Regions from separate parts of the Sphingomonas epibiotica genome, predicted to be linked through region 1. Evidence: riboswitches for the same ligand, from Rfam matches in the RefSeq annotation. Region 1 holds a riboswitch; the other holds the start of a gene.
The links. Region 1 has a riboswitch for cobalamin ahead of AAIO73_RS19255 (TonB-dependent receptor plug domain-containing protein). Riboswitches for the same ligand answer to the same signal wherever they lie in the genome.
Positions count from the first base shown of each region.

Region 2: another riboswitch for cobalamin. It lies ahead of AAIO73_RS07670 (TonB-dependent receptor plug domain-containing protein); the one in region 1 lies ahead of AAIO73_RS19255 (TonB-dependent receptor plug domain-containing protein).

Region 1 is NZ_JBDGHY010000015.1:11,169-17,773, reverse strand. It holds gene AAIO73_RS19270 (hypothetical protein) at 278-1,258, shown strand; gene AAIO73_RS19265 (zinc metalloprotease) at 1,255-1,863, shown strand; gene AAIO73_RS19260 (hypothetical protein) at 1,865-2,344, shown strand; cobalamin riboswitch at 3,172-3,403, shown strand; gene AAIO73_RS19255 (TonB-dependent receptor plug domain-containing protein) at 3,532-5,511, shown strand; gene AAIO73_RS19250 (hypothetical protein) at 5,523-6,077, shown strand; gene AAIO73_RS19245 (cobalamin-binding protein) at 6,079-6,605, shown strand, end outside.
Region 2 is NZ_JBDGHY010000003.1:270,043-280,634, forward strand. It holds gene cobT (nicotinate-nucleotide--dimethylbenzimidazole phosphoribosyltransferase) at 1-480, opposite strand, end outside; gene AAIO73_RS07635 (cobyric acid synthase) at 477-1,934, opposite strand; gene cbiB (adenosylcobinamide-phosphate synthase CbiB) at 1,922-2,791, opposite strand; gene AAIO73_RS07645 (ABC transporter ATP-binding protein) at 2,791-3,561, opposite strand; gene AAIO73_RS07650 (FecCD family ABC transporter permease) at 3,558-4,520, opposite strand; gene AAIO73_RS07655 (ABC transporter substrate-binding protein) at 4,517-5,323, opposite strand; gene cobO (cob(I)yrinic acid a,c-diamide adenosyltransferase) at 5,320-5,931, opposite strand; gene AAIO73_RS07665 (aminotransferase class I/II-fold pyridoxal phosphate-dependent enzyme) at 5,928-6,887, opposite strand; gene AAIO73_RS07670 (TonB-dependent receptor plug domain-containing protein) at 6,887-8,815, opposite strand; cobalamin riboswitch at 8,953-9,153, opposite strand; gene cobU (bifunctional adenosylcobinamide kinase/adenosylcobinamide-phosphate guanylyltransferase) at 9,179-9,697, shown strand; gene AAIO73_RS07680 (NmrA family NAD(P)-binding protein) at 9,892-10,592, opposite strand, start outside.

The DNA of each region.
Region 1 (6,605 bases):
CCCGAAAAGGATCCCATGCGAGACGGGATCGCTACGCGTTGGGGTGTCATTCCGCCCCCAACCGGACCCAGCCACCAGCGGCGCATTTTTCAACAGCCCCGGCCGTTTGTTGAACAACCGTCCTTAACAATCCGAGTGTCCGGGCAAAAAAGGCTTGCAATGTAGGATTCTAAATCGTTCACCCTTTGTTCCGTACTCATGGTGAGTCGGGCTTCGCAGGGGAACGGGTCGCTCCAGCTCCAGCGGGGATGATGAATGTAACGAACCAGGAGGATGTATGCGTAATCGCTTAATCCCGTCGGGCGCTCTCGCCTGCGGCGTGGCGGCTCTGTCGCTGCTCACGTCCGGCGTGGCCGCCCAAGAAACGAGCACACCGCCCGCCACACAGGACGAGGCCGTTCCTCAGGCTGACCCGGCTGTGGTCAACGCCCGCCAGAACCGAACCGATGATCAAGCCGTTGCCGGTTTTCTCGATCGCAAGCGTGAGCGGCAAGCCCGCCGTGAAACCGCTCTCGGTCGCCGTGGTGCCGGTGGGGACCAGCAGGAGCTGCGTCGTCTCTACCGTGCGCTCAACATCCCTCGTCCTAACCCGCGTGCACAAATCTCGGCCGCGAACCAGTCGGCGCTGGCGGAGAGCTTCGAGACTGACTCGATCCAGCTTCTCCAGTCGCTCGACTTCAAGCCGGCACGGGTGCGTCGCCTCGCGGATGCCGGGCTCAACCCGCTTCAGGCGGCCGCAGCCTATACGCGTGGGACAGCGAGTGTGACGGACTACGCGTTGCTGTCCGACGTTGTCGCGGTCGCCCGGGTTGTCGAAGTACGGAACGAGCGGCTGGGCGACGGTTTCCGTTCGACGGTGCTCCTTGAGATCACCGACTCGATCCTCGGCCGTGCTCCCAATCGGCCGATCGCACTTCGTCAGCGCTCGGGCGAGGATGAGAATGGTCAGACGCTGCGGGTAACGAGCGAGCTTCAGGCCGTCGATGGTCAGAGCTACCTCGTGATGCTGTCCGCGGGGCTTTATGGCCAGCTTGCCACCGAGGGAGCTGGAAATCCTGCTGCTTCCGCACGGGGTGCGGCCAGGAACTATGTCCAGCTCGGGCCAACGTACCTCGTCCAGGGCGACACGCTGACGCCGGTCGACACGGGCGAGGTGTCCCCCACGACGCTCTCGCAACTCAAGGCAACGCTCGCGCCGGTCGCGCGGGCTCGGAACACCGCGGATGACGCCGCGCCGGCGCAGGAGACGGTACAGTGAAGAAGATCACGCTCATCGCGGCCTTGGCCGCCATCATCAGCTCGGGCTCCGCATCGGCGCAGACGATCGGCCCGCGCTGGCCGACCACTACCAAGTCGGTGTACCTGCACATCGCCATGCCGGCGGGCTGCGACCCTGCCCTCGGGCGAGCGGTCAGCAACTGGAACGCTCAAGGGTCGCGCTTCTACTATCAGTGGGACGCGGCGAATAACCTGACCACCACGCGAGGGACCGAGACCACGGCTCAGATCGTGACCGTGGAGGACGGCTATCCCACCAACTCGACCGCCCTCGCGTCGACCAACCTGTGGACCAGCGGATCGACCATCACCCAGGCAGACGTGATCGTGAAGGCCGATTACCTCTGGTATTATGGCGATGAGTCGGGTGGGCGGTTCCATTGCCCGTCTACTCGGTCGAGCCCTCCTTCCGGCTCGTTTGATTATGAGTCGACCATGACGCATGAGCTCGGCCATGCTTTGGGCTTCGGTGAAGCCAACAACACGGCGTGCGTCATGCACTATAGTCAGCCGGCGGGCGTGGTGCGTCGCACCCCGTGCTCGACGGAGACGACAGCGCTTCGCAACGCCTACGGAGTGCGGTGATATGAGGGTCGCGGTGTGGTCGGTAGCGGGATTGCTGCTAGTGTCCTGCTCGCCGAACGCACCGCAACCCGAGGTCCCGGCCGGCTGGAAGTCGGTCGGGATCCCTTCGTGCTGCACGGTCGCCATTCCATCAGATGCGACTCTGAAGGCGGGAAAGGACCCGGTAGACGATCCGGTGTTCCTGCTGCGCGGGCCGGGCTACGAAGGCATGTTCACAGTGACAGGCCGAGGATCGGCGCTGCCGATCGCGAGCTCCGGGACCAACTACAAAGCGGATCAGCTCACGCTCGACGGCCGCCCCGCAGGCGTAGCTTCCTACCGTGTCGCCGACCCGAACTATCCCGAGCGCCGCAGCCTTCTGTGGACGTTTGCTGGGCGGAACGACGGATCGGGGAAGAACCTGGTGCTTGATCTTTCCTGCAAGGAAACGGGTTGTGCCGTATTCCTGCCTATGATCGGCTCCCTCGACGCAAAACCATGAATACTCGCTGCCTTATGGGTCAATGCCGACCGGGAAGCCGATCCGGCTTGTCGGCCGGCTGGAGCGTTCGTTATGGGGCGACGACGACTTTGGCCGGTTCCAGCTAGACGACGCCGCGGTCATCGCAGTCGACGGGCCACGTTGAGGCGGGCCCGGCTGGGCCGAAGGTCGAGCCCACGGGTTGGGTAGGCGGGATAACGACGCAGCCGCTACGATCGGGGCGGTTCCTTTATACCGGCTGGGGCATGAAGAGAATCCTATCCCGACCATTGATCCCATTCGGGACGGTCGCGGCCAGCGCGCTTCGACTGGTTCAGTCGTAAACGTATATCTGTGCCCGCTCTATGCGCCACCCGCTGTTCGCAAAAGCCTTCCTTTCTGACGACCTTGCCGGCGGGCCATGGTAAGCGTCCGGTCGAAACCGTTGTCGGCAATGGCCAGTTTCGGGATGCGGGTGGCGGCACCGGAATGACCGATTGGAGGGTGGGTGTGCGCCGGTCGGCTTTTAGGCCGCGCATTCAATATAGAGGACATTGAACCGGCGACGAAGTTGGACCGTATGCGATCTGTCCGGCTTGCGCATTAGAAACTAAAATGCTGCCGTACGGCTTCCGACACCATTCGCGATATTTAAGAAAGGGTTGAGAATCGATCTCAGACGAAAGCGAAAGCTGGTGCCAATCCAAAGGTCGACGGATCAACATCTGGGCGTTTCAGTTGGTGACCTAAACAGATACGATGGATTAAGTTCACCTACCCCCTAAAACGGCGACCATCGTCTTGCTGCGTTGCTCTGGAACTGCGCGCTTGCCGCTCATTCGACCAAAGTCTATGAGACGAGCGTCGGCAGAATCAAATGTCGATAAAGCGTGCCGGTAACGGGAACGCAGTGAGGTCTCGATAGGCCAATTCTGCGGCTGTCCCTGCAACTGTAAGCGGCGAGCGCGTAACATGGGTGGGGTTGGCTCCACAACCACTGGGCGGCAATTGTCGTCTGGGAAGGTATGTTTCGTGCGACAACCCGTGAGCCAGGAGACCGACCGGCGCGTGTCGCTCTTGCCGGGCTCATGGGATTGGCCAGGCGCGAAACGAATTTCGTCCGGGCGACGAGTAGCGGTTGGAGCCGCATCGGCAGGACTGCCGGGGGATGCACGCGTCCGTCCCTAGCAGTCTCGTCGACCGCACTCGTGCGGACGCTCCGGCCAAGTCGCCCGGCGCCCCGGAAATTCGTTCTCATGAAATACATTCACCTGTCGCTTCTGTCTTCCGTGCTTCTGCCGGCTCCATCGCTCGCTCAGACCATCGATCCCGCTGCCGATCCAGAGACATCCAACACCTCGATCGTCGTCACCGGGAACCGCGCCACCGATCCCATGCCGCTCGACCGGATCGGCGGATCGGTCACCGTCCTCGACGAGCAAATCCTCGACCGGAGGCAAGTCCGCGAGGTGTCCGACGTGCTCCGCGACGTCCCAGGGGTCGCGGTCGGACGGGTTCCCGGTCAGACACAGCTTCGGTTGCGCGGTGCTGAAGCCAACCATACGCTCGTCCTCGTTGACGGGATCGAGGTGTCGGATCCCTATGCCGGCGAGTTCGATTTCGGAACGCTTATCGCCGACGAGGCTTCGCGGATCGAGGTGCTGCGCGGACAGCAGAGCGCGATCTACGGGTCGGACGCGATCGGCGGCGTCATCCAGTACATCACTCTCGACGGCCGCGATGCGCCCGGGGCGGTCGCGCGGATCGAAGCCGGTTCGTTCGGCATGGTGAACGGTGCTGCCCGGATCGCTGGATATAGTGGCGATCTCGACTACGCGCTGTCCGCCACACTCAATACCACCGATGGCACGCCAGGCGCCCGGAACGGCACGCGCGATCTTGCGAACGACAGTGGTGCGGTCTCGCTGAAGACGACGTTCGCGCCATCAACCAATGCACGCCTCACTGGTGTATTACGCTACGCGCGCACCAATGCCGAATTCAACGACAGCGATTCCGATCCGGGAAGTCCGACCTTCGGATTCCAGGTCGATAGCCCCGGCAACCGCTTCGAGAACGAGGCTATCTATGTGCTCATCAGGGGCGAGCTAGACTTGCTCGACGATCGCTGGACCCAAGCGTTTTCGGCCCAGATCGCGGATACCCGGCGCGACGGTTTCGCTTCGACTGGACGCAGCTATGGCAGCGAGGGCCAGAGGTTGAAAGGGTCCTACGATACGACGTTGCGTATCGAGGCTGGCGGTCTGACCCACCGGGTCACGGCGGCTCTCGATGTCGAACGCGAACGCTTCCGTAACACCGATCCGACCGGCTTCGCATTCACCGGTCGCCGACAGATCGACAATGTCGGTCTCGTCGGCCAGTATGCGATCGATCTCGGAGACCGAGCGAGCGCGTCCGCATCCATCCGCAGGGACTGGAACGACCAGTTCGCCGATACAACCACGTACAGGCTTCAGGCGAGCTATCGGATCGCTGCGGCTACGCGAGTGCGCGGGGCCGTCGGATCGGGGGTGAAGAACCCCTCGTTCTACGAACTATATGGGTTCGTGGACGGCCGTTTCATCGGCAATCCCGACCTCAGGCCCGAGAAGTCGAGCGGATGGGAGATCGGGATCGACCAGTCGCTGTTCGGTGAGCGCGCTTCAATCGGGGTCACCTATTTCGAGAGCGAACTGGACGAAGAGATCTTCACTTCTTTTCCGCCCCCGAACTTCGTCGCCAGCCCTGGCAATCGCGATACCGTATCCAAGAGAAACGGCGTCGAAGTGTTCGGCGAGGCGCGCTTCGCGGAAGCTTGGCGCGTCAATGGAGCCTACACCTATCTGCGTTCCCACGAGGATGGCGCGCGCGAAGTGCGGCGGCCCTCCCATACCGCCAGCCTGGCTGTCGACTGGCGCGCTCCCAAGGATGCCGGAGGGGTCACGCTCGTTGCGCGCTACAATGGAGAGACGATCGACAGCGCTTTCATCGATCCCTCGTTCGTGCCGGTTCGCGTGCAACTGGACGACTACTTTCTGCTGAACGTCAACGCCGACGTGAGGGTGATGGATAATGTCGAGCTGTTCGGCCGAGTCGAGAATTTGACGGCCGCCGATTACGAGGATGTCTTCAGTTTCGCGACGCCCGGACGCTCGTTCGCCATTGGCGCGCGCGCGCGTTTCTAAGGAGAATTTCGATGACGGATGAAATGATAGCAAAGTCCGACATTGCGAGGTTCGCATGGCCTGTCACACTTGCCTTGGCGACGGTGGGCGGATCGCTGGTTGCCGCCTGCATGATGCCGTTCGTGGCTGTTACGATCGTGACCGCCGCGACCATGCGCCGCTCGCTCGCGTTAACGACGATCCTCGCGATCTGGGCGACCAACCAGTTGCTGGGGTTCACCGTCCTCGGCTACCCGCACACGGGATATGCGTTCGCCTGGGGCGGTGCGCTGGGCATCGCATCTATTCTCGCCATGCTCGCCGGTGCCATCATCATGGGAGAACAAAACGAGCTGAGCACCCTCCGGACATTTGGCGCCTTTCTGATCGGCTTCGCTGTTTACGAGGCTGCGCTATTCGGGTTTGCTTTGGTGGTAGGCGGGACAGAGACTTTCACGATGGCGATCGTGGGACAGATCTTCGCGAACGATGCATTATGGTTCGCAGGACTGTTGTTGGCGTCCTGGCTCCTCGCCAGAGCCGCTCCCACGCTATTCGGACCTTCTCCGCGAATACGGTTCGCCTGACATGGCGCAGCCGCGCATCGTGTCCCTCCTGCCGAGCGCGACCGAAATCGCCGTCGCACTCGGATTGGGAGAGAGCCTCGTCGGTCGCTCGCACGAATGCGATTATCCGCTTTTCGTAAAGGCATTGCCGGTCGTCACGTCGACCAGACTCGAGAAAGGACTGACGTCGCGGCAGATCGACGACCGGATCCAGGAAATCGTGAGGCAAGGACTGTCGGTATACGAAGTCGATACCGCGCTTCTGCGGGACTTGCGGCCCGACCTCATCTTGACCCAATCGCAATGCGCGGTCTGCGCGGTCACCCCTGCCGATCTGGAAGAAGCACTCGGCGACTGGATCGGAACCGCCCCGACGCTGCTGTCGCTGGCACCCGATACATTGGAAGATGTATGGAGCGATTTCGCTAAGGTCGCCGAAGCGGCGGGAATTCCCGAGCGTGCATCATCGGTCGTCGGTGACTTGAAGGAGCGGATGTCAGGGCTATCCCGAAGTAGCGCGGAGAGGATGGATCGCCCGCGTGTCGCCGC
Region 2 (10,592 bases), on a different contig from region 1:
CATCTCGCCCGCGATCAGCAGCGCCGCGCCGTCATCGATCGCCCGCGCGGCTTCGTCGGCCCCGACTGCCCATGCCGCATCGAACTGCGCCACGGTCATCGCCGGCCCAGCCCCCAGCGGTTCGGTGCCGTCGGCCACCCGCGCGTCGCGAAAGAAGCCCGGCCCCTCAACCCGCCCGCCGATCATCCCGACATCGACCATCCGCAACGGACAATCAGCCGCCGCCGCCAGCGCGTTGCTGGTCGCCCGGCCCGACAGGATGGTAGCGACCATCATCGCCGTCACCTCGGACGGCCATGCCGACACGCCTTCGCCGACACAGCCATGGTCTCCGGCGAACAACACGACGCGGCGGGGGGACGTCCGCGCATCGATCCGCCGCTGCGTCAGCGCCAACTCGGTCGCCAGCGTCTCCAGCCGCCCCATCGCCCCGCGCGGCTTGGCCAGCGCATCCAGATGCGCGCGAACGTCGTCGATCATGGTGCCTCCCCGGCAATGTCCAGCAATGCGTCGATATCGAGCGCCGCTTCCAACGCAGCCGCCACCCCGTCGAGCGCGGCATCGATCGCCTCGCGCCGGTCGAGCGGATCGCCCTGCGCACCGATCCGTCGCAACAGACTCTCGCGCGCGGTAGCGGCGTCGAACAGGCCATGGACGTAGCAGCCGGCAATCTGCCCATCGCGTGCGACCGCTCCGTCGGGCGTGCCATCGGCGAATTGTAGAAAGGGCGGCGTACCCGGCGCGACGGTCGTGACGCCGGCATGGATCTCATAGCCCGAAAACGCCGCATCATCGGCCAGCATGCCGGCCGCCGGGCGCGTCGTCTTGGTGCCGGCAATCACCGTCTCGACCGGCAGCAGGCCGAGGCCGGTGACCTGCTCCGCCGGCCCCTCGATCCCGTCCGGGTCGGCGATGCCGGTCCCCAGCATCTGATAGCCGCCGCAAATGCCGATCACCTGTCCCCCGCGCCGGACATGTGCGGCAAGGTCGATATCCCAACCCTGTTCGCGCAGGAAGGCGAGGTCGGCGATCGTCGCCTTGGTCCCGGGCAGGATCACCAGCGCGGCATCGCCCGGTAGCGGCTGGCCCGGTGGAATCATCCGCAGCCGGACCGCCGGATCGTGCGCCAGCGCGTCGAAATCGTCGAAATTGGCGATGCGCGACAACATCGGCACCGCGATCAGCGGCCCCTCGCCGCGCTCGCCGCCCCGCCCCAGCGCCACCGCATCCTCGGCGGGCAGGCGGGCAGCGTCGGGCAGCCACGGCACCAGCCCGATATCGCGCCAGCCGGTCCGCGCCACGATCTCGGCGCGACCGTCGTCGAACAGCGCCGGGTCGCCCCGGAATTTGTTGACCAGAAAGCCGCGGATCATCGCCGCATCGGCCGGGTCGATCACCGCCTGAGTGCCGACCAGCGCCGCGATCACCCCGCCGCGATCGATATCGCCCGCCAAAACCACCGGCACCCCCGCCGCCCGCGCAAATCCCATATTGGCGATGTCGCCCGCGCGCAGGTTGATTTCGGCGGGCGATCCCGCACCCTCGACCACGACGATATCGGCCTCCGCCGACAGCCGGCGATAGGCGGCGACGACCTGGCCGAGCAATTCCTCGCGCCGCCGCCGGTAATCGCCCGCCGCCATCGTGCCGGCGACCCGCCCGCCGACGACCAGTTGCGACGTGCGGTCGCTCTGCGGTTTCAGCAGCACCGGGTTCATGTCCGTCGTCGGCGGCACACGGCACGCCATCGCCTGCAACGCCTGCGCGCGGCCGATCTCGCCGCCATCGGCACAGACGGCGGCGTTGTTCGACATATTCTGCGCCTTGAACGGACGCACCCGCAGGCCCCGGTTGGTCAGCAGGCGGCACAGCCCGGCGACCAGCACCGACTTGCCGACGTCCGATCCGGTGCCCTGAATCATCACCCCAGCCATGGGACGATCCCGACCAACATCCACAGCAACAGACAGGCCGTCCGGTAGATGCGAAGCGCGCGCAGCAGATCGCCGGCATAGGGCAACGGCCCGTCGCCGAGGACCGCGCGGTGCGCCGGCTCGCCATCATAGCTCACCGCGCCGCCCAGCCGCCGCTCCAGCGCCCCAGCCATCGCCGCCTCCGGCCAGCCGCCATTGGGCGAGGCATGGGCGGGCGCATCGCGACGCATCGTCTGCCAGCCGCCGCGTCCAGCCAGCGCGATCAGCACGCCCGCGATCCGCGCCGGTACGAAATTGACGACATCATCGGCCCGCGCCGCCGCCCAGCCGAACGCCGATAGCTCCGGCGTGCGATGCCCGACCATCGAGTCCGCAGTGTTGATCGCCTTCACCGCGAACAATCCAGGTAACCCGAACAGCAACAGCCCCAGCGCGGGCGCGACCACCCCGTCGCAGAAACTCTCCGCCAGGCTTTCGATCGCCGCCGTCACCACCCCCGCCTCGTCCAGCCGGTCGGTATCGCGCCCGACGATCATCGCCACCGCCTGTCGTGCCGTGCCCAGATCGCCCGCCGCCAATGGCCGCGCGACCGCCGCGACATGATCGTGCAGGCTGCGCTGCGCGAGGCCGGTCGTCGCCACCGCCACGGTGACGATCGTCCCCAGCCGCTCGATCGCGAGGCCGAGCACGACCGACAGCGCGACCAGCAGCAGCACCAGCGCCACCCCCTCCAACCGACGCCGCCGGTTCCAGCGCCGCTCGACCCCCTCGATCAGCGCGCCGACGCCCATCACCGGATGCCACCAGCGGCGCGGGTAACCGACCGCCGCCTCGACGATCAACGCGGCGAGTGCGATCACCGCGCGACCGGCAGGATATAGCGATGGCCCTGCGGCGTCCGGCCGATCTCGACCTCGATGCCATAGGCTTCGGCAATGGCCGGCGCGGTCAGCACCGCATCCGCCTCACCGCTCGCCACGATCCGCCCGTCCTTCAGCAGCACCGCGTCGTCCGCGACCCGCGCCGCCAGATGCAGGTCGTGCAGCACCAGCACCACGCCGCGCCCGCCCGCCGCCACCCCGCGCAACCGCGCCAGCACGTCCAGCTGGTGGGCGGGGTCGAGGCTGGCGAGCGGTTCGTCGGCCAGCAGCCAGTCTGGCTCGCCGGCCAGCACCCGCGCCAGCAGCGCCCGGCCCCGCTCGCCCCCCGACAGCCGCTCGACGCCGCGGTCGGCCAGCGCGGTCATATCGGTCGCGGCCAGCGCCGCCGCGACCGCATCGCGATCGGCCTGCGTCTCGCCCCATCGCCCGCGATGCGCGAACCGCCCCAGCCCGACCAGCGTTTGAACATCGATATCCCAATGCACATCGGCAGCTTGCGGCAACAACCCGATCGCCCGTGCCCGTGCGCGCCGGTCGATCGACTGTACATCGGTGTCGCCCAACCGTACCGCGCCCCTGTCCGGCCGTCGCAGCGCCGCGAGACAGGCGAGCAGGCTCGACTTGCCCGCGCCATTCGCCCCCAGCAGCGCGGTCACCCGCCCGGGTCGAAACGCGAAGGACACATCGTCCAGCACGCGCTTGCCGCCCAGCGTCAGGCCGATCGCATCCGCCACCAGATCGGTCATGCCAGCCTCCGCCGCATCGCGATCAGGAGATAGAGGAAGAACGGCCCGCCCAGCATCGACATGGCGATGCCCAGCCGCAATTCGCTGACGGTCGGGGCGAGGCGCACGAGGCTGTCGGCAAGGGTTAGCAGCACCGCGCCGGCCAGCGCGGAGGGCAGCAGGATCGCCGAGGGCCGGTTGCCGGCAAAGGGCCGAACCATGTGCGGCACGATCAACCCGACGAACCCGATGATCCCCGCCGACGCCACCGACGCGCCCACGGTCAGCGCGATGCCCGCGATCACCAGCCGTTGCAGCCGGGCCGGATCGACCCCCATCGACCGCGCCGCCGCCTCGCCCAGCGTCAACGCGTCGAGCGACCACGCGGTCATCGCCAGCAACGCCATTCCAGTGACGATCAGCGGTGCGGCGACCGTCACATCGTCCCAGCTACGATCGGTCAGCGCGCCCATCAGCCACGTCACGATCTGCGACGACACGAACGGCGTCGGGGCAAGGCTGATGGCAAGCGCCGTCAGCGAGCCGGTTATGCTGGTCAGGATCATGCCGCCGAGCGTGAACAGGATCAGGCTGCCGGAGCGACCGGCGATCAATGCCAGCAGCGCCATCGTTACCCCCGCCCCGACCAGCGCGAAGCCGGGCAACAGCCACATCTGTGCGGCATAGCCGAAATACAGCGCGATCACCGCGCCGAACGCCGCGCCCGACGACACGCCGAACAGCCCCGGATCGGCCAGCGGATTGCGCAGATAGCCCTGCATCACCGCGCCCGACAGGCCGAGCGCGCTTCCCACCAGCAGCGCCAGCACGGTGCGCGGCAGGCGCAGTTCGACGATGATGATCGATCGCGGATCGTCGGCGGTCCACGCGTCGAACGGCACCCACACCTTCCCCGCCGCGACCGACAGCGCGGCGGCGAGCAGCAGCAGGACGATCAGGCCGAATGTCAACCGCTTCACGACGCCACCTGCGCACGCACCTGCCGCAACCGCGCCATCGCCGCGACGATCGTCGGGCCGCCGCAATTCATTAACCGCGTCGGATAGGGAGCAACGATGATATGCTTCGCCAGCCGCCGCACCGCCGGATGACCGGTCATGCGATCGTCCTGCACCCCAGCCGGCGCCGTCGACAACAGCACGCGCGGCGGATCGGCGACCAGATATTCGAGGGGGAGGACGTCCCATTGCTTCAGGCCATATTTCGCGCTCATGTTGCGAAACCCCGCGCGCCGGAGCAGATCATCTGTCAGCGTGCCGCTACCCGGCACCAGCCCGTTCCCCTGCCACACCAGCGCGCTGATCGGTCGCGCCGACGATGGTGCCGCCGCCACCGCGATGCGCGCCGCCAGTGCCTCGCCGCGCGCGGCATGGCCGGTGGCGGCGGCGATCTCGCGAACCTGCGCGATGCTTTCCGGCACCGATTCCGCGACCGGATATTGCACCAGCTTGATCTTCAGCCGCTTCAGCGCGGCGATCGTCGCCGGTTCGACATGCGGACCGGCCAGAACGATATCGGGACGCAGCGCCACCACTTCCTCCGCCGTGCCCGACGTCGCCTTGAACCGGTTCGACCACGCCAGCGGCACCGAGGTCGCGCGCGCATCCTGCGAATAATGGCTGATGCCGATAATCTGCGCCGGATCGGCGACGCGGGCCAGCACTGCATCGACGCACGGGTTGATCGACACGATGCGGGGCGCACGTGGCGCGGCCGACACCAGTACTGGCGCCACCAGCAACAGGGCGAAGCGACGGATCAATATTCGACGCCCTTCTGCGCCTTGAACCCGGCATGATAGGGATGCTTCACCTCGCCGAATTCGGTGATCAGGTCGGCGATCTCCAGCAATTCGGGCTTCGCGTTGCGGCCGGTGATGCAGATATGCTTGGTCAGCGGACGCTCCTTCAGGAACGCGACGATCTCGGCGATCGGCAGCGTGTCGTCACGCAACACGATGTTGAGTTCGTCCAGAATCACGAAGTCGATCGCGGGATCGAGGATCATTTCCTTCGACCGTTCCCATGCGGCGCGCGCGGCGGCGATATCCTTGGCCCGGTCCTGCGTATCCCAGGTAAACCCCTCGCCCATCACCTCGAAGCTGGCGAGGTCGGGATGCGCGTCGAAGAAGTTGCGCTCGCCCGTCTCCCACTTGCCCTTGACGTATTGCAGGATCGCGACCTTCATTCCCCAGCCGATGCTGCGGATCGCCATGCCGAACGCGCTCGACGACTTTCCCTTGCCATTGCCGGTATGGACGATCAGCAGCCCGCGTTCGAGCGTGCGGCGCGCCTGCATCTTCTCGCGTGCCACCGCCATGCGCTGCATCCGCGCATTGTGCTTCGCATAGTCGTCGGGGGTCTCGGTCATCGGTCATGCTCCGATAGGGCGGTGGTAAGACGGGAAAGCGCCGCGCCGTCGGGCGGCAGGCCGATGCGCAACCGGTCGCGCCGGTCGGCGAACGGCCGGGTCAGGATGGCACGGTTGCACAGGTGACGGAACAGCGCATGTGCGTCGCCGGTCTCGATCAGGCGGAACAGCGGCGCATGGCCGACCACCGGCCACCCCGCCAGCGCCTGATCGAGCAACATCCCCGCCGTTTCGATCCGCCCCGCCTGACCCGTGGCAAAGCCGCGATCGGCATAGGCCACTGTCCCGATCCGAACCGCCGCGCTCGACACCGGCCAGTCGCCGAGCAACTGGCGCAGCGCCACCGTCACCCCGCCGCCAGCGATCACGAAGCCCAGCCGCAATCCGGGCAGGCCATGGAATTTGCCGAAGGATCGCAGCACGATTAGCCGGTCGGACGCCTGCGCACCCAGACCGGGTGCGGGATCGGCATAGGCTTCGTCGACCACCACGATCCGCTGCCGCGTCAGCGCCAGCAGATGCTCGGGCGGCGTGACAAAGCCATTGGGATTGGCGGGACTGGCCAGCACCAGTAGGTCGGCATCGCCCGGATCGGCGAGCGCCGCGACGGCGCGCGCATCGGGCCATGCGGCGACATGACCGGCATAGCCCGGCCACACCACCGCCGGCCGCTCGGCATTCAGGATCACCGCCAGCAGCCGCAGCGCCAGGTCGGTTCCCGGCACCGCCACCACCCGCGCCGGATCGGCGACTCCGAACGCCTGCGCCGCCGCCGCTTCCAGTGCTGCCAGTTCGCCCGGTTCGGGCAGGCGGTCATGACCGGGATCGATCGCGCCATGCGGATACGCCCATGGCGCGATGCCGGTGGAAAGGTCGATCCAGTCCTCCCCGCCGAACACGCGCGCGGCGGCGGTCACCCGCCCGCCATGCGCCCAGAATTCGGCGAGGTCGGTCATCAGTAGCTGAGCCTGACGCCACCAAAGGCGGCGCGCCCCGGCGTCCCATATTGGAAGATCGTCTGATAGCGTTCGTCGAAAAGATTTTCGACGCGGCCATAGACTTCGATCCGTTCGGTGACCGGGAACGACGCGCGCAGATCGGTCAGGACATAGCCGTCCAGCCGCCGCGTATTCGACGCATTGTCGAAACTATCGCCGATCATGGTGACGGTCGCGCCTACGCCCAGCCCGAAGCCCCAGCGATAATCGGCATTGACCGTCAGGCTGTCGGCAGGACGCCGAGCCAGCTTGCGCCCGAAATTGGCCGTACCCGCCGAGCGGTTCTCGGCATCGAGCCACGTATAGGCGGCGGCGACGGTGAACGCATCGACCGGACGCAGCTTCAGCGCGAATTCCAGCCCCCTCGCCTCGGCACGGGCGATATTGTCATAGGTGCCGAACGGCCGTCCGGCACAGATGCCGGTACCGGCCGGGGGGCAGGAGATGAACGCGATCAGATCCTTCGACGTGCGGTCGAACCACGTCGCGCTCGCCTCGACCGCATCGTTCAGCCCGCGCTGGGTAATGCCCGCGTCCCAGCCCTGCGAACGTTCGGGGGTCAGCAGCGCATTCCCGTATTCGCTCTGCAACTGATACAGGGTCGGTGCCTTGAACCCTTCGGAATAGCTGGCGCGCAACAGCGTGTTGCCCCGGTTCGGCGACCATACGCCGCTGCCCGCGAACACCGTCGCACCACCGAAGACATTATGATCGTCGTGCCGCACCCCGCCGGTCAGCGTCAGATTCGCGATCGGCGTCACCGCCAGCTGGCCATAGACCCCGAACAGCCGCGCGCGACCGGTGGTCGGTGTGCCGCCATAGCTGGACGAGGTGAAGCGCGACACTTCGCGCTCGATGCCGAAGGTCGCGAACACCGCCTCGGTCACGTCGAACGACCCTTGATAGTCGAAGCGATCGTTGCGCCCCTTGCCCCGGAACGTCTCGGTCGGAATGCCGTCGGGATCGGTGTTGGTCCGGTTACTCGACGTATGGGCATAGCCGATGCGGTTGCGGAACCGCCCGTCGAACAGCGCGGCGTTCAGCCCGGTATAGCCGGTCCACTGCTCCGCATCGCCAACTTCGCGGGTATCGCCGAAGCTGAAGGTCGGCGCCGGAAACCCGTCGATATCGGTCCGCCCGTTCGAATAAAAGCCGCGCACGTCGACCGATACGCTGTCGGCCAGCGCCACCGATACGCTGCCGTTCGCGCCATAATTGCGATAACCGTCCGCCTCACGTCCCGGCGCATAGGCCGAAATGCCGTCGGTGGTCAGGAAACCGCCGCCGATGCTGGCCGAAACCGGTCCGGCCTTGCCCGAGATGTTGGCGAACCCCTGTCCGGTGCCGAACGAACCGCCCTCGCCGCGCACGTTGATCGACAGGTCCTCGGTCGGCTGGCGGGTGATGAGGTTGACGACGCCGCCGATCGCCTGACTGCCCCACAGCACCGACTGCGGCCCACGCAGCACTTCGATGCGGGCGATATTGCCGACCAGCAGGTTGCCGAAATTGAACCCGCCACCCGGCGACGACGGATCGTTCAGCTTGACGCCATCGATCAGCGCCACGGTCTGGTCGCTGTCGGCGCCGCGGATGTTGACGCTGGTCGTCGTGCCGATGCCGCCATTGCGGGTAACGGTAACGCCCGGCGTCTGGCGCAGCAGGTCGGATACGACCACCGCCTGCCGCTGTTCGATGGTGGCGAGGTCGAGCACGGTCACCGCCTGCCCGACGGTATCGACCGGCCGCGCCTCGCGATTGGCGGTGACGATGATGTCGTCATCGCCCTGCGCCACGCGTTCGAGGCCGGCGGACGACTGCGCGCTCTGCGCAAAGCTCGGGGCTGCCGCCAACAGGCAGGGCAGCAACAGGAAACGGGTCTTCATTCGGGTAATCCCCCTTGGCATCAAACAAGGGGACGCGCGGCGCGGGCGCCGGAACAGGCTGTTCTCCGCGCGCACGACCCCCAAACGACGTCGTCACGCGAGGAAACCCTCGATCACCCGGCACACCCCGTCCGCGCGAAGGACAACCGCGACGGGCAGGTCTCCTGGCTCCCGGGTCGTCGCCTTGCCCGGCCTTCCCGGACGGATGTCCAGTGGCATGCGGGGGAGCAAGGCTCGCCGGTCACAGTTGCGGGGGCAGCCCCGGATGACGCGTTCACGACGCGCTTCCGGGTTCCCTTTTCATCCCATTTCTGGGAACCTGTCGCATCCGCGCCCTTAGAGCGCATCGGGGCACAGGACAAGATGGCGACGACAACCCTGTTCGTGGGCGGCGCACGCTCGGGCAAGAGCCGGCTGGCGCAACAGGCGTGCGAGGCGCTGGCAGGGCCATGGACCTATCTCGCCACGGCAGAGGCCTGGGACGAGGAGATGACCGACCGCATCGCCCGCCACCGCGCCGATCGCGGCTCCTGTTGGCACACGGTCGAATGCCCGGTCGATCTGGCGGCTGCGATCGATGCGGCGACGGGGCCGGTGCTGGTCGATTGCCTGACGCTATGGCTGTCGAACCTGATGCTGGGTGACCATGATATCGACCGCCATACCGCCGACCTGCTCGCCGCGATCGGCCGGGCGCGGCACCCGGTGCTGCTGGTCGGCAACGAGGTCGGCATGGGCATCGTGCCCGACCATCCGCTCGGCCGGCGATTTCGCGATGCGGCGGGGCGGTTGAATCAAGCGGTGGCAGCGAAGGTCGATCGGTGCTGGTTCGTGGTGGCAGGCATGGTGCTGCCGCTTCACCGGTTCGATCGCGCACCCTGACAATATCCCCGCATCGGCGAGACCGTAGCGAAACGCTATTCTTGTACCCCGGCGAAGGCCGGGGCCCAGTTGGGGGACGTCGGTAAGGTCGGGAAAAGCCTTCCCAACTGGACCCCGGCCTTCGCCGGGGTACGGGATTTCTTAAGTGATCGGGCGACTTTCGCAGGCCTTGCCTCCGCGAGGATACGACCGCATCACTGCGCCACCACCTCTCGCAACGGGGTCCACGCCACATCATAGCGCCCATTGTCCACGGGCGCGCTGGGCGCCCGCCCATCGAACATATTGTGCAGATACTGCATACCCTGCCACGCCGGAAACACCTGATCCCGCGCGGGAAACAGCCGGCGCGTCACGGCGATCATCCGCGCCAGCGACCCGAGCGACCCGGCGCGTAGCAGTCCATAGGGCCTGCCCGTCACCTCGCCCATCAATGCCGCCAGATCGCGCGCGCTGACCTCGGCCCCCGCGATATGCAGGTCGCGCGGCGCGGCCGGATCGAGCGCGGCGGCGGCGGTGTAGGCGGCGACATCGTCCTTGGTCGTCAGCGCGAACTTCACGTCCGCATCACCCCAGTACAGCACACGCCGCACCCGCCGCTGGGTCAACGGCATCTGCCCGTTCAGCATATCGGCGAACGCGCCGTTGAAGATCGACGTCGCCATGATCGGCGCAGTGTCGATCCGGGTGCGGAAGGCGCGGCGCAAGTCGAAATTGCGGTTGGTGCCGGTCGGCAGCGCGCGATAGTCGATCGAGAAATCGGACGGGATGAACCGCGCCGCCCCGCCGCCAAGCGCCGCGTCGAGCAGCCGCGTCTGCGCATCGAGGATCGTGTCACCCAAGCCGTTCAGCGCCGACACCACGCACACCACGGCGCGACAGGCATGGGCCAGCG